3 regions of the Alteromonas sp. W12 genome follow, and region 2 is predicted to be linked to each of the others. Evidence: predicted binding sites of a transcription regulator. Region 2 holds the regulator's gene; each other region holds the start of a gene.
The links. Region 2 encodes MetJ, which represses methionine synthesis genes. Its sites were predicted from a motif close to TAGACGTCTAGACGTCTA; they were not measured.
Positions count from the first base shown of each region.

Region 1: the regulator MetJ is predicted to act here: its motif matches at 4,732-4,749, upstream of metK (methionine adenosyltransferase).
Region 3: the regulator MetJ is predicted to act here: its motif matches at 4,479-4,496, upstream of serA (phosphoglycerate dehydrogenase).

Region 1 is NZ_LQXH01000001.1:299,784-307,275, reverse strand. It holds gene AWH61_RS01280 (phosphoglycerate kinase) at 80-1,255, opposite strand; gene epd (erythrose-4-phosphate dehydrogenase) at 1,372-2,382, opposite strand; gene tkt (transketolase) at 2,401-4,392, opposite strand; gene metK (methionine adenosyltransferase) at 4,820-5,965, shown strand; gene AWH61_RS01260 (hypothetical protein) at 6,206-6,676, shown strand; gene AWH61_RS01255 (3'-5' exonuclease) at 6,749-7,246, opposite strand.
Region 2 is NZ_LQXH01000012.1:136,580-144,071, forward strand. It holds gene AWH61_RS18245 (cbb3-type cytochrome oxidase assembly protein) at 1-362, opposite strand, end outside; gene priA (primosomal protein N') at 494-2,683, opposite strand; gene rpmE (50S ribosomal protein L31) at 3,151-3,363, shown strand; gene AWH61_RS18265 (hypothetical protein) at 3,569-3,886, opposite strand; gene AWH61_RS18270 (malic enzyme-like NAD(P)-binding protein) at 4,567-5,802, shown strand; gene metJ (met regulon transcriptional regulator MetJ) at 5,966-6,298, opposite strand; gene metF (methylenetetrahydrofolate reductase) at 6,460-7,347, shown strand.
Region 3 is NZ_LQXH01000007.1:463,114-470,605, reverse strand. It holds gene AWH61_RS09650 (ribokinase) at 1-77, shown strand, start outside; gene AWH61_RS09645 (nucleoside hydrolase) at 100-1,041, shown strand; gene AWH61_RS09640 (hybrid sensor histidine kinase/response regulator) at 1,108-2,736, shown strand; gene AWH61_RS09630 (5-formyltetrahydrofolate cyclo-ligase) at 3,037-3,657, shown strand; gene rpiA (ribose-5-phosphate isomerase RpiA) at 3,748-4,404, shown strand; gene serA (phosphoglycerate dehydrogenase) at 4,752-5,981, shown strand; gene AWH61_RS09615 (DUF481 domain-containing protein) at 6,108-6,854, opposite strand; gene AWH61_RS09610 (DUF481 domain-containing protein) at 7,068-7,492, opposite strand, start outside.

The sequences.
Region 1 (7,492 bases), on a different contig from region 2:
ACACTTATGGGGTAACGTTTGTACTAGGCCTTAGCTATCTAGAGCTTTAAAACGCTGCGTTTTCATGCAACGCCCAGGCTTATTTATTTTTTTCTTCTAGTACTGCTACCGCTGGTAGTGTTTTGCCTTCCAAGAATTCTAGGAACGCGCCACCACCTGTTGAAATATAAGAGACCTTATCGGCAATCCCGTATTTATCAACTGCTGCTAGTGTATCACCACCACCTGCGATTGAGAATGCGTCGCTTGCCGCTATCGCTTCAGACAGCGCTTTTGTTCCAGCACTGAACTGTTCAAATTCAAATACGCCTACAGGGCCATTCCATACAATGGTTCCTGCATTCTTGATAATGTCCTCTAACGCCTTTGAAGAGTCTGGACCAATATCAAAAATCATATCGTCGTCGGCAACGTCACTGACTACTTTTAGCGTCGCTTCGGTATTCTCATCAAACGCTTTGCCCACGACAACATCTGTAGGCACTGGAATATTACCGCCATTCGCCTGCGCTTCATTCATAAGCTGCGTGGCTTGCTCGGTAAGGTCCATCTCTACTAGTGACTTACCCACATTATGGCCTTGAGCCGCGATAAACGTATTAGCGATACCACCGCCAACAATCAGCTGATCAACTTTTTCAGCCAATGTTTTTAACACGGTCAACTTGGTAGATACTTTAGAGCCACCCACAATAGCAACCATTGGACGCTTAGGGTTGTCTAGCGCTTTGCCAAGTGCGTCTAATTCTGCAGCAAGTAATGGGCCAGCACAGGCTTTTGGTGCAAATTTAGCAACGCCATGAGTAGACGCTTGTGCGCGGTGAGCAGTACCGAACGCGTCCATAACAAAGATATCGCAAAGTGCTGCGTACTGTTTTGCTAACGTTTCGTCGTCCTTCTTTTCGCCGTTATTAAAACGTACGTTTTCAAGGATAACTAATTCGCCGTCGACAAGCTCCACGCCATCTAGGTAATCTTTAACAAGCTTAACCGGTACGTCTAGGGCGTCATTAAGATAATCAACAACAGGTTGAAGAGAGAATTCGTCTGCAGGCTCGCCTTCAGTAGGACGACCAAGGTGAGACATCACCATAACTGCCGCACCTGCGTCTAGGGCTGCTTTAATCGTAGGGATTGATGCTTTGATACGCGCATCAGAAGTTACTTTGCCGTCTTTTACCGGCACGTTTAAATCTTGTCTAATTAATACGCGCTGACCTTTTAGGGCCATATCGCTCATGCTTGGAATTGCCATCGTCTTTCCTATGTTAATTTAAATTCAGTAGAGCGTGTTTTGAAGGTAAGACACGCTCAAATTAACTGTGAAAGCTGCGCGGGCTGGTGCTACCAACCCTTGGCAGCATCAATGCTTTATTTTGCGTCGAACATCACTTTTGCGGTATCGAGCATACGGTTTGCAAAACCCCATTCGTTGTCACACCATACTAGTGTTTTAACCAGTTGTTTGTGACTGACTCTTGTTTGTGTGCCATCTACAATACACGAGTGAGGGTCGTGATTGAAATCTACCGACACCAAAGGCTCTTCGGTGTAGTCCAAAATACCCTGTAAACGCCCCGCTTTTGCATTGCGAAGGGCTTGGTTCACTTGCTCAATCGTTACCTTAGATTGAAGCGTTACACTCAAATCCATGGCAGTAACATTGATAGTTGGCACTCGAACCGCAATGGCTTCGAATTTTCCCGCAAACTTAGGCAGAATGCGCTCTATACCGGCAGCAAGTCGGGTATCAACGGGAATAATCGACTGACTTGCAGCACGGGTTCTGCGCAAATCTTCGTGATAGGCGTCGATAACTTGCTGGTCGTGCATAGACGCGTGAATGGTTGTGATCGTACCACTTTCAACACCGAACGCAGCGTCTAGCGCTTGGATAACAGGAACAATGCAGTTTGTGGTGCAAGAGCCGTTGGAGACTAATTTTTGTTCACTGGTCAACGTGTCTTCATTGGTTCCGAAAATGACCGTATTGTCTAAATCTGGTGACCCGGGTGACGAGAAAAGCACTTTGCCAGCGCCGGCATCTAAATGTGCTTGCCCCGATGCTCTGTCATCAAACTTGCCCGTACACTCAAGCACAATATCAACGCCCAAGTCTTTCCAGGGTAGGTCTTTAATATCGCTTATCGCGAGCAGTGTAATATCGTCGCCTGCGACATTTAGCGTGTTATTTTCTAAGGCCACATCAAAACGGAACCGCCCGTGGGCGGTATCGTATTTAAGTAAATGTGCTATGCCTTCGGGTTTAGCAATGTCGTTAATGGCCACCACGTTAAATTCGTTGTTGCGCCCACTTTCATACAGCGCGCGCAACACGTTACGACCAATACGACCAAACCCATTTATGGCAATATTTACCATAGGCTTATCTATTACCTCTTACAGAGACAGTGCAGCCTCTACTACAGCGTCAGTGGTAATGTTGAAGTGCTTGAACAGGTCGCCCGCAGGTGCAGATTCACCAAAGGTGTCCATGCCTACGATAGCGCCATTAAAGCCAACGTACTTGTACCAGCTATCTTTAGACAAGGCTTCAACCGCTACGCGTTTAACTACGCTAGAAGGTAGTACACTTTCACGGTAGTCAGCAGACTGACGGTCAAATACGTCAGTTGATGGCATAGACACTACGCGAACGGCTTTGCCTTGCTCGGTTAGTTTCGCTGCGGCTTCAACGGCTAGCTGAACCTCAGAACCGGTACCAATAAGAATAAGCTCTGGCGTACCTTCACAGTCTTTAAGTACGTAACCGCCTTTCGCGATATCAGCAACTTGTTGAGCCGTTCTTTCTTGTTGCGCTAAGCCTTGGCGTGTGAAGATTAGTGTTGTTGGGCCGTCAGTGCGCTCAATAGCAGACTTCCACGACACAGCAGACTCAACCTGATCACAAGGGCGCCAGTTATCAAGGTTAGGCGTTGCACGTAGCGCAACCACCTGCTCCACCGGCTGGTGAGTTGGGCCGTCTTCACCTAGACCAATTGAATCGTGGGTGTAAACGAAAATTGCAGGCTGCTTCATTAGCGCTGCCATACGTACCGCGTTGCGTGCATATTCCATAAACATTAGGAAGGTTGCACCGTATGCCTTAAAGCCACCGTGAAGGGCAATACCATTCATCATGGCCGACATACCAAACTCACGTACACCGTAATAAATGTAGTTACCTGATGCATCGTTTGCTTCAACGCCTTTGCTACCTTCCCAGATGGTAAGGTTAGAACCTGCAAGGTCAGCAGAGCCGCCTAATAGTTCAGGAAGTAGCGGACCAAACGCATTCAGTGCATTTTGTGACGCTTTACGTGACGCGATATTTTGTGGGTTAGCTTGAAGTTCAGCGATGATAGCGTCTGCTTTGTCGCTGAAATCTGCTGGCAACTCGCCATTTACACGGCGTTTGAATTCTGCTGCAAGCTCTGGGTAGGCGGCTTCGTATGCTGCGAAAGCGTCATTCCACGCGCTTTCCGCGTTTGAACCTTTCTCTTTAGCATCCCAACCAGCGTAAATATCGTCTGGAATTTCGAACGCGCCATGGCTCCAGCCAAGCTTCTCGCGAGTAGCGACAATTTCGTCCTCACCTAGTGGTGCACCGTGACAAGACTCGGTACCTTCTTTATTAGGCGAACCGAAACCAATGGTGGTTTTACAACAAATAAGCGTAGGCTGCGCAGTATTCGCCTGTGCCTTTTCAATGGCGGCTTTCACTTGCTCTGCATCGTGACCGTCAACGCCATCGATCACTTCCCAACCGTAGCTCTTAAAGCGTGCTGGTGTATCGTCGGTGAACCAACCTTCCACTTCGCCATCAATTGAAATGCCGTTGTCATCCCAAAACGCGATAAGCTTACCAAGGCCTAGCGTGCCGGCTAGTGAGCATGTCTCGTGTGAGATACCTTCCATCAAGCAGCCGTCACCCAAGAACGCGTAGGTGTGGTGATCAACAATAGTGTGACCATCTTTGTTGAATTGTGCCGCTAGCACTTTCTCGGCAAGCGCCATACCCACAGCATTACTGATACCTTGACCTAATGGGCCAGTAGTCGTTTCAACACCTGGCGCATAACCGTACTCTGGGTGACCTGGCGTCTTTGAATGCAATTGGCGGAAGTTCTTTAACTCTTCAATTGGCAGTTCGTAGCCTGAAAGGTGAAGAAGAGAGTACAACAGCATCGAGCCGTGACCATTTGAAAGCACAAAGCGATCGCGGTTAGCCCAAGATGGGTTTGCAGGGTTGTGTGATAAGAAATCACCCCATAGTACCTGTGCGATATCAGCCATCCCCATTGGGGCACCTGGGTGACCAGATTTAGCTTGTTGAACGGCATCCATGCTTAATGCACGGATTGCATTGGCGAGTTCACGACGAGAGGGCATGTTGTCTCCTGATTTATTTTGTATCTTTTGTTTCGTATCTTAGCGGGCTAGGCAAGCTAGACGAGCGTAGAGGTAAGGCGTTCGCTCTACTTCTTTATACGAATGAATGTGGCGTTATTCTTACCTATGCCACCTTACAGTTCAATGGGTTTTGATTGCCAATAGTGAAAGTCATAGTAAAAAATGGTCTATACCCTGACCATCACGTATTCCCATTACAGCAAAAACAGTTATATCTGACGCCTAGTTTTACAAATACATCATTAACTTCGACAATTACGACCTGAATAACCCTATAAGTGATCGGGTTGTGTCAACTATTCGTAACGAAGAGACTTTTAGACGTCTAGAAGTAAAGACTGGTATTTATAACTTGTTTTAGTACAATATACGACTATTTTGATAATTTAACGCTTACGGAGCATTTATGGCCACGCATTTATTCACATCCGAGTCAGTGTCTGAAGGACATCCGGACAAAATTGCTGATCAGATCTCAGATGCGGTTCTTGACGCTATTTTAGAACAAGATCCTCGCGCTCGGGTGGCCTGCGAAACGTATGTAAAAACCGGTATGGTTTTAGTGGGTGGTGAAGTAACTACCTCTGCATGGGTAGATATTGAAGAGCTTACCCGAAAAACAGTTAAAGAAATTGGCTACACGCACTCAGATATGGGCTTCGACGCTGATTCATGTGCGGTATTAAATGCTATTGGCAAACAGTCACCTGACATCAATCAAGGTGTTGATCGCGCAAGCCTTGAAGAACAAGGTGCTGGTGACCAAGGTCTAATGTTTGGCTACGCTAGCGACGAAACTGACGTACTAATGCCTGCGCCAATCACGTACTCTCACCGCCTTGTTCAAAAACAAGCTGAAGTGCGTAAATCTGGTAAGCTAGACTGGTTACGCCCAGATGCTAAAAGCCAAATTACTTTCAAATATGAAAACGACAAGCCTGTTGGCATCGACGCGGTTGTGCTTTCAACCCAGCACTGTGATTCAGTAAGCACTGAAACAGTTCGCGAAGCGGTAATGGAAGAAATTATTAAGCCAGTACTGCCTAGTGAATGGATTGATGCAAATACACGCTTTCACATTAACCCAACGGGACGATTCGTTATCGGTGGTCCAATGGGCGACTGTGGCTTAACAGGTCGTAAAATCATTGTTGATACTTACGGTGGTATGGCCCGTCACGGTGGTGGCGCGTTCTCTGGTAAAGATCCATCAAAAGTAGACCGCAGTGCAGCATACGCGGGTCGTTACGTTGCTAAGAACATTGTTGCAGCAGGACTTGCTAAGCGCTGTGAAATCCAAGTGTCTTATGCAATCGGTGTGGCAGAGCCAACGTCTATCAGCATCGATACCTTCGGTACAGGTGTGGTAGATGAGAAAACATTAGTGGCACTGGTCCGTGAACATTTCGACCTACGCCCTTATGGACTTATTCAAATGCTAGACCTCGAGCGCCCTATTTATCGCCCAACGGCTGCGTACGGTCACTTTGGTCGTGATGAATTCCCATGGGAAGCAACAGATAAAGCAGAAGCGTTAAAAGCATCGATTTAATTCGATAACCAAATAACGCTTTTAAATGCGCCGCTCAGTTTATATAACGCTTTGCAAAAAAGTGTTTGTATAAACTAGCGGCGTTTTTTATTTGGCTAGCAAAATCAACGAAACAAATAAAAAACAGCAAAGAATATTTTCATCATCTATTTTTTGCAGCTATGCTTAAATAACGAACACACTATCGCTTGTAGTTTCTGGTTGTTTACAAGCCATGATAACAACAACTTGGGCTCTTCCATGAATGTGGTTACTGGAATTCTTCTGGCACTTACTTTGGCTGCGTCTATGGCGGCTTCCCCCGTGCTCGCGGAAATAAATGCTCCCCACTACAGTCCTATCCAATTCAAAAGCAAAAAAATAGCGCGGTGGCAGCTAAATAGTATGTACCGCATTCAATCTACAACCGAAACTTATCTATACGACAACAGTTATACCTACCCAGCGGGGTCACAAGGTATGTTTAGCGCCAGCAGGCGGTTTAACACTTGGGTTCCGCAAAAGGTCTATGCAACGTACAAAACCAACAATACCGCCTTTCAGCATTACGCAGAGTGGCTTTATTTACCACATGATGTAGGTACTTTTACTCGGTTGGGCTGGCTGCTTGGTAAAAGCGAGGGTTTAAACATGGCGGTAGAGCTTGAACATAGGCAAGTTGGGGAAGAAGAGAATATGGCTCTCTCATTGGGCGTCAATTACTTGTTTTAGGTCACCGCTACATTGCACTCACAGTGCGCTTTTAGTATTACACCCCATCATAAAGACGAAACGTAGTTGCCGTTATGCCAATGATAAGGTTTTTGCGTAAGTCTGTTGAATTACCATCGCGTCGGAACTCGCTCTATGACGCTTAACATCAAGTTGGCTCGCAAGGCGGCTTTTCACCTCATGCCATTGATTCATTTGTGCTTCAGACAAAATATATTCCAATGCTCTACACGTGAAAGACATTTCTACCTGCGCTGCGGCGTAGAGCTTAATTAGCCACGGGTTATCAACGACCCAACCGTCACTGTAAACAACCGTATTGCCAAGGAAGTTATTTAACTCAACACAGACTTTTCGAGGCTCTTCTCCTCGAGTTTGCAGCATCTGCTGCGTTATGCCGTGCAGTGACTCCGCTTTTCGATCCCAGTGAACCCACGAGTCAAAGGGCCGAAGTAGCTTACACCACTTTGCACCATCATAGCGCACGATACCTATTTCAATAGGGTAACTCGCTGCGCCAAATCCACTTGCTTCAATGTCTATTATTGTTGGCAGGGTATTCTTTCGCACTCACGCTCCAAACCGCTGTTTATCCTTGCTTGCAACATACGCAAACCATTTTTATCAGGCGGTTTTACTGCTACCTCGTCACCAGAGGAACAACTAAACAACGTCGAGCACTGTTTAGCAAATGTACAACCACTCTTCTCGAAATATAAGCTAATAGTAGAATCGTGCCACAATTAATGCGCACTCGTTTAGTACACCACCCCGTCGCCAGCGCTCAAAAATCTCGTAAAAGCTCTCAAAAAAGCA
Region 2 (7,492 bases):
TAGCGTTTGTCAGATTTTTCTTGCTCTTTGACCTCAACTTCTACTTCATATCCTGGAAGGGTCTTAATGTACTCCCATTCTTCTTCAGGAAGCTCAGGTAACGTCTCTTCTGTAGGAGCCACAGGTCGTGAAGCTTGTGTATCCACGTCGTCTTCTACATTGTCTTTTATTGACCACAAAAATGCACCAAAGCCAATCACCAATGCGAATACGCCAACAAGGCGCACAATAGGAAGTCTTCCAGAAACCGGGGCGTTAGATTGCGCATTTGATTGCGCGCTTCTGGCTGGTTTTCTACCTTTACCAGCCGGCTTCTTTTTTTGAGGAGAGCGTCCACGAGAGACATAATCGCGTTGAGCCATAGTCGGCAATATTCCTACTTGTTATCGTTGTTTGTATGCGTAAGAAAACGTCATATACCAAATCTTTATGAAGCAGCAGCTTTCCTGCACTTCAATCCTGCAGAAATTTTAACGTATTGCTACCCAACAAGCTAACTGAAATCGGTAGGATCAATATCTATCGACCACCTTACCTTCATTGCCTGTGGCAACGCCTGTAAAAATGGCAGCGCCAAACGCAGCGCATTGTGAAGCGGCGCACGCTTTTCATGACTGCATACCAGCATAAACCGAAACCTGCCTTGCCGCTTTTCAATCAAACAAGGAAACGGGCCATTTAACGCAATAGCATGCTGCTGGTGAAATACTTGCTTGCTGTCTTGTAAAAAGCGATAGGCCAAACTGCTGTCGGTCGCTTCTGCGCGAATGACAAACTGGCTAATAAAAGGGGGAAGCCCTGCCGCTTTTCGCTCCATTAAAGCGTGTCTGGCGAAATGCCCATAGCCGTTATGTACTAAATCTTGTAGCAAAGGATGGTGGGGATTGTGAGTTTGCAGCCACATTTCACCGGGTTTACTAGCGCGCCCTGCTCTTCCTGCAAGCTGAGTTACAAGCTGAGCGAGCTTTTCTGGTGCTCTAAAATCGGCACTAAAAAGTGCGCCATCACAATCTAGCACCGCCACTAAGGTTACATGCGGAAAATGGTGACCTTTTGATAGTATTTGGGTACCGACCAGCAGCTGGTACTCTTGGCGGTTTATTGCTTCTAGCGTCTGGTGCAGTTTGTCTTTGCCCCGCACGGTATCACTGTCTATTCGTACCTGTTTAACACCGGGAAATAAACTTGCAAGCCCTTGCTCGACTTGCTCGGTCCCTGTGCCCGCCGTAACTAATTCATTGTGATGGCACGCTTCGCAGTTTGATGGCATTGAGCGCATGCTGCCGCAGTGATGACACTGCAAACGGTTCTGCGCTTTATGCACCGTATACGGGCGGTCACAACGCTTACACATGACGGTTTCGCCGCAGTGATGGCAAAGCAGCGCTGGCGCATAGCCTCTGCGATTCACAAACACCAATACCTGATTTCCCGCGTTGATATGCTGGCGCATTATCGTTAGCAAGCCTTGCGAAATACCGTAGTGAATGGGTTGGTCACGCGCGTCCAACACATGCTGATGCGTGCTTTTCGCCCCTCCCGCTCGCTTAGTTAACTGCAAATGGGCATAGCGACCGCTTAGCGCATTATTAAGTGTTTCGAGTGCGGGCGTGGCGCTGCCTAATAAAAGAGGAATATTGTGCTGCTTAGCCCGCATAGCTGCTAGGTCACGGGCGTGGTAGCGAAGTCCATCTTGTTGTTTAAAAGACTCGTCGTGCTCTTCATCCACAATCAGCATGCCGGGGTTGTGCAGCGGGGTGAAAATAGCCGAGCGAGTACCGATGATTATCCCGAGTTCACCTGCTTTTGCTCGCTGCCATACATGTAGCCGTTCTTTATCAGAAAGCTGAGAGTGTAAAACGCCCACTGCAATACCAAAGCGCTTTTCAAAGCGTGACACCGTTTGCGGCGTAAGCCCAATTTCTGGCACAAGTATAAGCACTTGTTTTCCGTCGCGCAGTAAGGGTTCGATGGCTTGAAGGTACACTTCCGTTTTACCGCTACCGGTAACCCCTTCAAGCAAACTTACAGCGAAATTGCCCTGCTGACGATTAAGTGCGGCAATGGCAACCGACTGCTCAGTATCTGGAATTGGCTTTTCAGACACCGATAACGAGGCAAGCCAACTGCCTGACTTAAATTCAGGCGCGACTTCTTCAATGCTTATCAATGACTTTTCGACAAGTGCTTTGACCGCAGGTGCGCCATACTGCTTGCGCGCTTGGGACGCTAATAAGGCACCACCGGCCAGTGCAGTAAAACAGGCTTGTTGTTTAGGCGCCCGCGATAACGTGTCTGCAGTCGTTTGCTTACCTTCTTCGGTAAGCATTAGCATGTCTTGAGGTGTTGGCGCTGCTGACTCGCCTTTGCGCAATAAAACAGGCAGCATGGCGTGCAGCACTTCACCCGGCGCATGATGATAGTACTGCCACAGCCATTGGGCCATTTTCAGCAACACCTCGTCTATAATGGGGCTATCGTCCAGTACCGACTCAATGGCTTTTAGCTTGTTGGAGTTTTCAATGTCGCTTTCAGGTTTGTGTAGAGTTTCAACAACTACACCCACAAGTTTGCGCGGACCGAAAGGCACAACCACTCTTACACCCGCACTTAGTGCGTTATCGTGGGTATACGTGAAAAGTTGGCGCAGCGGCACTGGCACGGCAACTTGGATAAAGGCCATTGCGAAGGTTCTACCTTATTTGACGATTGTTACAGCGCGTAATGCGCTTACTAAGCTTCTTATGTTGAAACTAATTATACTGGGGCTTCTTGCAGACCTATACGTTACAGCAGTTTGCGCTGCTAACAGCTAGCTACACATTTTGCTATTGGCGCATGATTTTGCCACTAGAGCATCTGGCCCAGCCTTGAAAGACAAATATTTAAACATACTTTACAGGTAAGCATAAAAGGAATGTTTTTTGTTTGGCCTTTTTATACGGCTACCTTTTTATACGGCTGCCTTGCCTAGCTCTCTTGTTTAGCATTTGGCCAAAAACCGCTTGATCAAGGCCCTGCCATCCTTTATTATGCGCCGCTCTTTTGCGATAGGCTGTTCTTTGAACGACTTATCATTTGAATTAAGTAACGTATGGTGTGCGACTTCGGGTTGTATAGCGATACGGCCTTATTATGTGAGGTAACCCAATGAAACAAGATATCCACCCAAAATACGAAGAAATCACAGCAACTTGCTCATGTGGTAACGTAATGAACATTCGTTCTACGCTTGGTAAAGACATCAACCTAGACGTATGTTCTTCATGTCACCCATTCTACACTGGTAAGCAACGTAACGTTGACACTGGTGGTCGTGTTGATCGCTTCAAGAAGCGTTTCGGTGCATTGGGCAAAAAGTAAGCCTGATATCGAGTTCAAAAAAAGCGCCTTTATGGCGCTTTTTTATTGCTTAAAATTCACGCTTCACACAAACAAGGTGTGCCAAACAGCGCTTTACCGCCGTTATCCTACGTCAGGCCAGTACCTAGCCAGTGTAACAAGCCCTGCAACTCGCCTTTCTGAAAACGTTTTTAGCTTAATTTACAACATCCAGCGTAACCTGAACTCAGTGAAGGTTTTTAACATTAGATAAATGCCTATCCCAATTGCCGCCACTCACTTTCTTACACTGTTCTTCGCTATCAAAATAAATACCAACGGGTGCTGACTTAATTGGCGCCAAAGCAATATTCACTTGGTTTATGAAGTCTATATCCCAACCATTAGTTAACGCCCGCTGCTTCTCCTGCTCAGTATTAAACACGGCAATCACTTGCGGCGCTCTCCAATGTCCTACGTGAGTTAGCCAAACAAATCCATTATTGGTAGATTTTACGCTTTCACACACATCGGTTAGCACGGTTATTAGTTTTCTTTCTGTCATATCCTCGCCTTCAGCGCGAATTTTGAGTGGGCTTTCACAGGATTTTATCAGAAATATTGGATGGAGAATTAACGAGGTGTCTCCCTGCGTTCTATTTTCCTGATTTGGGTTTCTGTCCAATGCATTTATGAGAACGTAGATCCCTTTGATAGCTTTGTTTTCATCCTCCACACAATAGACCTACAGAATGTTATGACAAGTCAAAATAAATAGCATGAATGGCAATTATAGACCCATTTTACTGGTCTAATTAGTATGCCTAACCTACATTGGTATGTGAGAATTCTGATCAGATATGTACACAGTGACTGGCTGTGTTAGAGTTGCGATCGGCACCTTGATAGTGAGCATTAATTCTGTGAATAATGCATTACTTTCAAGACTTGTGGCGCTTTTGGGTACATAAACTTGAGGCTTGTATCCATTAAGGTATGTGAACAAAATCAGTAAAGGTTAACGCCTAGTCTGCTTTTTCCACATGCCACCTTAGGGCGTATTGATGATTGCTGTAAAACAAAGATCAACAAGCCCTAGTGCTAACAACTATTTATAATCACTTTTGTCATTACTTGGTTGTAACGCGCTTACGTTTATCTACCTATAACTATAACGACAATAAAATAGCTACAGAGCGTGAACGAAAACACCGATGAACCCTACATCTAAGGATACCTTTTTACATGTCAGATTTTAGACAACGCGCACTCGACTATCACGCCAAACCCACACCTGGAAAAATCCGCGTAGAGTTATCTAAACCAGCCGACAGCGTCGATGACCTTGCTCTTGCCTACAGCCCAGGCGTTGCCGAGCCGGTCAGAGAAATTGCCGAAGATGCAGATAACGCCTATAAGTACACGGGTAAAGGAAACCTGGTTGCCGTTATCAGTAACGGAACTGCGATTTTAGGATTGGGTAACCTAGGACCACTGGCATCGAAACCTGTTATGGAAGGAAAAGCCCTTCTGTTTAAACGCTTTGCTGGCCTGGATGCCATTGACATTGAAGTGAAGCATCGTACAACCGAAGAGTTCATTAATACAGTAGCGAATATCGCTGACACATTTGGCGGCATTAACTTAGAAGACATTAAAGCGCCTGAATGCTTTGAGATTGAACAAGAGCTAATTAAGCGCTGTAAAATTCCGGTATTTCATGATGATCAGCACGGTACCGCTATTGTAACTGCAGCGGGCATGCTTAATGCTCTGGAAATTCAGGGTAAAAGCATAGAGAGCGCTAAAATTGTGTGTATGGGTGCCGGTGCAGCAGCGGTCGCTTGTATGGAACTGCTTATTAAGTGTGGTGCCCAGCGTGAGCGTATTTATATGCTAGACAGAAAAGGCGTTATTCATACTCGTCGCGAAGACTTAACTGAGCACAAAAAGCTATTTGCTAACAATACTGACAAGCGTACGCTTGAAGATGTAATGGAAGGCGCGGATATTTTTGTTGGTGTGTCAGGACCGGATGTTTTACCACCAGAAACACTGGCCTTGATGGCTGAAAACCCAATTGTATTTGCATGTTCAAACCCAGACCCTGAGATAAAGCCTGAACTTGCTCACGAAGTACGTAAAGATCTTATTATGGCTACCGGACGCTCGGACTACCCTAACCAAGTTAACAACGTACTGTGTTTCCCGTTTATTTTCCGTGGAGCACTAGATGTTCGTGCAACGGCCATTAACGATGAAATGAAAGTAGCGGCAGTAGAAGCCCTTCGTGCTATCACGAAAGAGCCTGTACCAGAAGAAGTACTAGCTGCCAGTAAGAGTACTAGTCTGACATTTGGTAAGGAGTACATTATTCCTAAACCTATGGACCCGCGTTTATGCGAGCGTATTGCTACCGCCGTATCTAAGGCTGCGATTGAATCTGGCGTTGCACGCGTGCCTGAAAGCCCAGAAGAATAAAATTCTGGCGCATAAAGCAAAAAAATGGAGGGGCTAGTGCCCAACCTTTATTTGCTAAAAAGTGCACTTAGAGAATACAAGTACATAAAAAACGGCGCCGTGTTGTAGGTTATCAATTAGCAATAACTTACAACAAAGCGCCGTTTCTCTTTAATACCAAATATCAGTCGTCTTCCGACACATCGTTTTCGAAGCTTGGATCAATGCCCATTTCTTCCATAATGCGTCTTGCTTCAGCCGGTACGCGATTAGGATTGTCTTTGCGCAGGTCATCATCGTTAGGCAATGGTTGACCGGTAAACGCATGCAAAAATGCTTCGCACAACAGTTCTGAATTAGTGGCGTGACGCAGATTATTGATTTGGCGGCGAGTACGCTCATCAGTAAGCGCCTTAAGCACATTAATAGGTATAGAGACAGTGACTTTCTTTACCTGTTCGCTCTTCTTGCCATGCTCTGCGTAGGGGTGAATATATTTACCGTTCCATTCTGCCATTGTACTAACTCGGTCTACTCTTTTTTATGTTATGAAGAGAAATTCTAAACAAGTTCACGAAAAGGTCAATTGAGCAGTGTAAACCTCTTGACGTCTAGACATATATTCTTTAATTTAGACGTCTAAACGTCTATAAGAATACATTTTTGAGAGAAAAAGCCATGGTTTCTTACGCACAAGGTATCGATGCATTAAACCAGTCCCTGTCGGAACTGCGTGATATTGATGTATCTTTTGAATTCTTTCCGCCTAAAACGGAAGCCATGGAACAGACCCTGTGGAAGTCAGTTGAACGTCTCGCCCCTCTAAAGCCAAGCTACATGTCGGTAACCTACGGCGCGAATAGCGGTGAGCGTGACAGAACCCACGACGTTGTAAAACGCATTCAGCAGCAAACCGGTGTCGCGGCGGTCCCTCACTTGACCGGTGTTGATGCTAGCCGTGATGAGCTTAAGCAAATTGCAAAAGACTACTGGGACTCAGGTATTCGCCGTATTGTTGCGCTTCGTGGCGATTTACCGCCAGGAGTAGAAAAGACAGAGATGTATGCCTCTGATCTTGTTGCCTTGCTAAAAGACGTTGCCGATTTTGATATTTCTGTTGCTGCCTATCCAGAGAAGCACCCTGAAGCACCAAATGCACAGTTTGATTTACTAAACCTTAAGCGCAAAGCAGAAGCAGGTGCCACAGAAGCGATAACCCAGTTCTTTTTCGATACGAGTGTGTACCTTCGATTTAGAGACCGTGCAGCCGCAGCGGGTGTCGACTTAGATATCGTTCCGGGTATTTTGCCGGTAACCAACTACCAAACACTGGTGAAATTTGCGGGGTTCACAAATGTTCATGTGCCGGGATGGTTACACAAAATGTTCGACGGCCTTGATGCCGACGACCAAGCTACCCGTAATCTTATAGGCGCTAACATTGCTATGGACCAAGTTAAAGTACTCGCTAAAGAAGGGGTAAAACACTTCCATTTCTATACTTTGAACCGTAGTGAATTAAGCTACGCCATCTGCCACATGCTCGGCGTGCGTTCAGGCGCTTAATACATACGACAATCAGGACCGTGCTTACGTTTTTTAACGAAGTACTCCACAAAAGGCGCAGTCAATGCGCCTTTATTGTATAAAGCCTGCATTAAACTTTGCCACCAAGGCCGCCCGCAGTTACCATCTGATATAACATGTAATG
Region 3 (7,492 bases), on a different contig from region 2:
TAACACGCGAGGGCGCAGCACAGAGTATTCCAACACAAAAAGAAGTGGATCGTTTCTTAGCGAAACACGCCAACTAGCAAGACGCATTGAGATAAATTGATGGCACATAAGATCATATTAGATACGGATCCGGGGATTGATGATGCAATGGCGATCTTTTTCGCCTTTCAGTCTCCAGACATTGAAGTACTTGGCTTAACGACCGTTTACGGTAACGTTCCAGTAACAATGGCAGCGCAAAACGCACTAACACTTTGTGAAATTGCAGGTAAAGATATCCCTGTAACTAAAGGTGTTGGCATGCCATGGGTTGGCCCAGAGTCAACGTACGCACACTTCGTACACGGTGAGCACGGCTTCGGTCATATTAAACCTGAAGCGCCTAAAACCGAGCTTGACCCACGCAGCTCTGCGCAGTTTATCGTTGATATGGCACGTAAGTACCCTGGCGAAGTTACTATTGTTGCTATTGGCCCACTAGGTAACTTGGCCCTTGCGCTTCGTCTTGAGCCAGAACTTCCTAAGTTGGTAAAAGGCGTTAGCATAATGGGTGGTGCAGCGTTTGTACCAGGTAACGTTACGCCGGTAGCTGAAGCGAACATTTGGAACGATGCACATGCTGCAGAAATCGTTTTCGCAGCAGACTGGGAACTGACCATGTTTGGTTTGGACGTAACAAACTTCACGCCGTTCTCACCAGCCTTTGTTGAAAAGCTTGAAGAGAAAAACAATACCCTTGGTGGTTTTGTGAAAGAAAGCGCCCAGTTCTACATGGATTTCTACTCGCAAAACCGTGAAGATCGCGTGTGTTTCTTCCACGATGCATTCCCGATTGCTCACCTTCGCCACCCTGAGCTATTTGAACTAACTGAAGGTCACGTTCGCGTTGGAACAGGGACACTAGATAGAGGGCAAACTGTAGTTGCGCCTAAAGGTACAACACCGAGTCCACTATGGAATGAAGCAAATACCATAAAGGTAGCGACCAAAGTTGACCACAAAAAGCTGGAACAACTATTCATAGACACCTACGCTCTATGATATGTTTAAGGGATTGTTAATACACAATCCCTTTTTTATTTACAGCTAGGTTTAAACTCAACGGTTATGAAAGCGGCGCCCCTCCCTCAAAATGAAGATGAACGTCTTGCCGAACTGCTCAGCTACGACGTACTCGATACTGAAGCTGAACAACTCTTTGATGACCTTACAGCCCTGGCCTCTCAAATTTGTGAAACCCCTATTGCGCTTATCAGCCTCATTGATCCAAACCGCCAATGGTTTAAATCAAGAGTAGGTTTAGACGCAGAAGAAACATCACGAGACATCGCGTTTTGCTCACATGCTATTTTGCAAAGCGATGTGTTTGAAATACCTAACGCTAAGTTAGACCCCCGGTTTCACGATAACCCGCTGGTGACTGGCGCGCCTGATATTCGGTTTTACGCCGGCGCACCACTGATTACCCCGTCTGGCCATGCAATTGGCACGCTGTGCGCCATTGATAGCAAACCACGCAAGCTAACCGAAACACAAAAAGCCTCGCTCCAAACCTTAAGTAAATCGGTAGTAGCACATTTAGAGTTAAAGCGGAAAAACCGAGAGCTTGAGCGCACCAGTCAATTCAAGTCTGACTTTCTTTCTTACGTAAGCCACGAAATTAGAACACCGCTTAATGCCATTAATACGTTTAGTCAGTTGCTTGAAGGCGAAGCCCAAAAGTTAAATTTACCCTCGTCATTTACCACCCCGCTTTCTCATGTAAGCCAAAGCGGTGAAAGGCTTTTAGAAATAGTAAATTCTGTTTTAGATATAAAGCAGATAGAAGCGGGGAAAATGCGTGTGATGCCACGCGCGGTGAATACCAAAGACTTTTTCACCCACTTATTTTCGCTTACTAAGATCCGCGCTGAAGACAGCGGTATCGTATTTAGCACTAGTATTGATGACGCTGTGCCCGACTCGTTGTTTTTCGATGACACCAAATTTGGTCAAGTTGCGCTTAACTTGCTATCGAATGCGATTAAGTTCACTAATCACGGCAAGTCAGTAAAAGCGCAGGTAAAATACAAAAGCGGCAAGGTAATATTTAATGTCATTGATCAAGGCATTGGTATGAGCGATGACGATCAAAAGCGGCTTTTTACACCTTTCGAGCGAATGGAAAACGCCCGTCAGATAAGTGGAACCGGCTTAGGCTTGAATATATCGAAGCGCCTTGTCGAGCTCATGGACGGGTCTATTAAAGTTAGTAGTAAGTTGAATCACGGTACCCGAATAAGTGTGACCTTACCTGCCGACGCCCTAAGCGCAAACCAGTTCGTTGAGGCACAACCGCGTAGCTTTGTTGCCCAAGTAAACATAGATAACTCAGTAAATGTATTGGTAGTTGAAGATCACTATATAAACCAAGTGGTTATTCAAACTTTGTTTGAAAAACTGGGCGTGTCGCTTTCTGTAGTAAGCACTGGCGAGGAAGGCGTTGAATACGCCAAGTCTAATCCAGTCGACTTAGTTCTTATGGATCTTAATTTACCAGGTATTCAAGGCGATGAAGCAACAGTAAAAATAAAGGGGTTTAAGCCAAACTTACCTATTGTTGCATTGACGGCCGATGTCATTACCCAGCCTGAATATTTGCGAGAACAAGGTCTTGATGACGTACTCACTAAACCGATAGATAGTAGTGAATTGGTGCGTGTGCTCAATCACTATTTAGGGCATCCAGACCAATGATTCTATTTGTTTTATTTAGGTAGCTTTATCTAAGTAGTTTTACCAAAGTGATTTTACCTGAGTCATCTTTACCTAGCCCAACAAACCTTTTTAACAGCCGTGGTAGTATAAGCTAACTCAATTGTAAGACAGGAGAACTCCTCTACCATGTCCCCCTCATCTTCAGGAAGCGGTACTTCTAGATCGTTGGCGTCTAACAAGGTTAATTCAACGGAAACGGCTTCAGCACCAGCTTTAGCAATGAAACCAACGCAGATTGCGCCGTCGCAAACCATACAAACAAGCGTTTCTAATGAAGACATGCAGGCCCGCGCTCAGCTTAGAAAAAAGCTTCGCGAGGCACGCCGAGGGTTAACTAACCAGCAACATACGGACGCCGCTAAGCGCATTGCTTCACGACTACGTACACTGCCCTTTCTTGATAACAGCACGACCATAGCCGGATATTTGGTTAACGATGGCGAGGTCAATTTAACCTATTTTATCGAGTCTATTTGGCAGTCTACACATGATAAAAAATTCGCTCTACCTGTATTACACCCCGTATGTAAAGGACATTTGTTATTTTTGTCTTATACCCAGCACTCTCAATTGGTGAAGAATAAGTACAACATTGAAGAGCCAGTATTGTCGTGTGAAAACGTCGTTCCTGTTAGGCAATGCGACGTTATTCTTATGCCGCTTGTAGGGTTTGATGTAAACGGCAATCGCCTGGGTATGGGGGGCGGCTACTACGACCGAACTTTGAGTTTTACCCAACGCGCGCCAGATTCACATTCATTTTCGGTTAGTAAAACGCCTAAGTTAGTGGGTATTGCCCACGACATTCAAGAAGTAGATGCTCTGCCCGTTGCACCATGGGATGTCCCCCTTGATGCCATCGTGACGCCCTCGCGCACACTGCAATTCACTAAACCGTGATAGTCATTATAACAAATTGAACATACGAACTTGTGGGTTCACGTGCGCTTATAAGTTACACTTGCGAACACAATAAGTCGGAGAATGACCATGGATCAGAACGCAAAAAAACAAGCCGTAGCCAAAGCAGCCATCGAATATGTTGAAGCAGACAGCATTGTCGGTGTGGGTACAGGTTCTACCGTAAATTTCTTTATTGAAGAACTCGGTAAAATTAAACACAAAATTGAAGGTGCAGTATCAAGTTCAGAAGCCTCTACCGAGCGTTTAAAAGCCTTAGGCATTGAGGTATTCGAGTTAAACGAAGTCAGCAACCTATCGGTTTATATCGACGGTGCCGATGAAGTGACCGAACACAAGCATATGATTAAAGGCGGAGGCGCAGCACTCACTCGCGAGAAAATTGTAGCCGGTGCGGCGACCACGTTTGTGTGTATTGTTGATGAAAGTAAGCGCGTTCCTGTGTTGGGCTCGTTCCCCCTTCCCGTTGAAGTTATTCCCATGGCTCGTTCTTTCGTAGCACGAGAGCTAGTAAAGCTTGGTGGCGATCCTGAATATAGACAAGGTGTTGTCACCGATAACGGCAACGTTATTTTAGATGTTCACAACCTTGAGATTCTGAATCCTCGTGAGCTAGAACAAAAAATAAATAATATTCCTGGCGTGGTAACGAACGGCATTTTCGCACTACGAGGCGCGGACATAGTGCTAAGTGCTACAGATAGTGGTGTTGAAACCTTTAAGTGATAACTGAGTAAGACGTATAGTGCGGTGAAAAGCTATACAAAATACTACTTTCAACTTAACGCGTTTTCTGTTAGTTTCCGTTTAGACGTCTAGATGTCCTTAAAAGAAGTTCACTAAGCGTCTTAACTTTTACGTTAGTTAAGGCCAATTCCTTAATAACGAAAGCAATCAACGTGATTATAAAAGCTTGGTAGCAATAATGCCCAAGCAAGGCTTTCAGAGCTGCAAAGCGATGTCGTTGCAGCGCAGGTTATACGCAGCCTTGTGTTTAATAATGGCAGGTTTCTGAGAGTCTTGGATTGCGGTGCAAGCAAACCAAAATTACATCAGTGAGAGATAGCGAGTTCATGAGCAAAGTTTCATTAGAGAAGGATAAGATCCGAATTTTGTTGTTGGAAGGTGTTCACCAAAGTGCTTTGGAGACACTAAAAAGCAATGGGTATAGCAATATTGAATTTCTCAAGACCTCTCTTCCTGAAGACGAGTTAATTGAGAAAATTAAAGACGCCCACTTTGTTGGTATTCGCTCGCGTACTCAAATTACAGAGAAGGTAGTTGAAGCAGCACAAAAGCTTGTGGCTATCGGTTGTTTCTGTATTGGCACCAACCAAGTTGATCTTGAAGCCACCCAACGCCGCGGCATTCCCGTGTTTAACGCGCCATTTTCTAACACTCGTTCGGTTGCAGAACTTGTACTTGGCCAAATTATCCTTTTACTTCGCCAGGTGCCGAGTAAAAATGCCAAGGCTCACCGCGGTGAGTGGGAAAAAACGGCAGTCGGCTCATATGAAGCCCGCGGAAAGACACTTGGTATCATTGGTTATGGTCATATAGGCACACAGCTGAGTATTCTTGCTGAACACCTAGGTATGCGCGTTCAATTTTTCGATATCGAAGACAAGCTTGTGCTAGGTAATTCTGCCCAGGTAAAATCGCTTGAAAAGCTGCTTAATACCTCTGACGTTGTTTCACTTCACGTTCCTGAAACACCACAAACTCAAGATATGATTGGTGAAAAAGAGCTGTCTCAAATGAAGAAAGGCAGCATTTTGATTAACGCGTCTCGCGGTACTGTGGTAGATATCGATGCGCTTGCGAAGGCATTGGAAAGCGGCCAATTAAACGGCGCTGCTATTGATGTATTCCCGGTTGAGCCTAAATCTAATACTGAAGAATTCGAGTCGCCGCTTCGCGCGTTCGATAATGTCATTCTGACCCCGCATGTGGGCGGCAGCACGCAAGAAGCGCAAGAAAATATTGGTATTGAAGTGGCGGGTAAACTCGCGAAGTACAGCGATAACGGTTCAACGCTGTCAGCCGTTAACTTCCCTGAAGTGTCACTGCCAGAACATACTGGTCGTTCACGCCTACTTCACGTACACAAAAACCAGCCAGGTATTCTTACTCAGATTAACCAAGCGTTTGCAGAAAAAGGCATCAACATCGAAGCCCAGTACCTACAAACTAACGCAGAAATTGGTTATGTAGTAGTTGATGTTAAAGAAGACCGTGGTTATGAGGCACTTGCAGAGCTTCAGCAAATTGATGGCACAATTAAGACACGTATTCTTCACTAAGAAGAGTTGTTTAAAGGCTAAATAAAAACGCTGCACAATGTGCAGCGTTTTTTTATGCCTGTGATTTTACTTCAATGCGTTGAAGTGCCCAGCCCTACTTCAGTGCGCTGAGCATATAAGGTAGGCTTAGAAGAAGTTGTAAACTAAGCTAACTGCTGTTTCTGTGTCTAGTTTTTCAACGTCGTCTTCAACATTGGTGTTGTGGTCAAGCTTGAAAGAAAGACGCATTGAAAGGTTACCGCTGATTGTAGCTGTAAGGGCTGACTCAGCACGTGATTTCGTGTTGTCAGAACCCACTTCGGTACTTACTGTTTGCGTAAATTTGGCGGTATCAGAAATTTTCCAAGAATAAGCTGATGACGCACGAACAATCATGCTATCTAGGTTTTCACCATCCTGAGTTTCGATGAATGAGTAACCAGGACCGATTGAATATTCAAGGGTGTGACGCTTGTTCTCAAGAACTTTTTGGTTCCAACCCGCAGCAACAGTAGACTGGTAGTTAAAGTTGCTAAAACGGTTGTCTTCGTACGAAGCAAAGCCGAACAAGCGGTTATCTGGATTTTCTAGTTTATAGTTACCTTGTGCAGAACCGAAGAAACTTTGAGCAGAAGTACGCTCTACTTCTTCGCCAGAGGCGTCTTGAGTAGTTTCTCTTTTATAAAGGCCTTCAAGGGCGTAGTCGTTACTCCAATTTTCTAGCTCTTGGTGCGCTACTATACCTGCAGTAATTGACGTGGTTTCAGTGTTACCTGTTGTTGAGATAAAACCTAGCTCACCTTCCATTGTAAAAGGCTTAACTTCATCGTCTTGAGCAAAAGCGGCTGGAGAAAGAGAAATTGCAATTAAAGATGCAAGCACTTGCTTTTTCATTGAACAATCCTATTGATTATCGGTCCATTCGTTGTACTCGATACCTTTTGAACTGCAAGGCGGTACAACACGAGTTTTTAAACAGATCTGCTAGGCAGTGCCGCGAGGCGGCAAGCACTACAAACAATGGTGCGCAGTGTACATTTTCAAAGCTCTCAGTCAATGCGAACACGGTAAAAAGCCAAAGATAACCCGTTAATTTACACTAATTGACTAAAAAAACTGATAGACCAGCGCCACAGAGGTCTCTGTACTTAAGGCTGCGACATCTTCTGCGGTGTCTGTTTCATGGTTTAGTATGAAGGATAGCTTCATCGCCAGTGAACCAAATACGTTAGCTGAAAGCGAAGTTTCTGACCGTGATTTCATATTTTCTTCACCCGCCTCAGTGCTAACAAACTGCCTTAGCTTAGCACCTGAACTCCAGTGGTATTTGTATTCGGCGGACGCTCTTACAATGATGCCATCGTTGACTACGCTTTCATTATCTTCTTCAGCTTCAATAAAACTGTAGCCAGGACCAATGCTATAGCGAAACTCACTGTCTTCACTGCGCCAGAGGCGCTGAGACCAGCCCGCTGCCAGCGAAGCACGGTGATCGTAACCGGTAAATTGATCGTCTTCGTAATCACCGTACA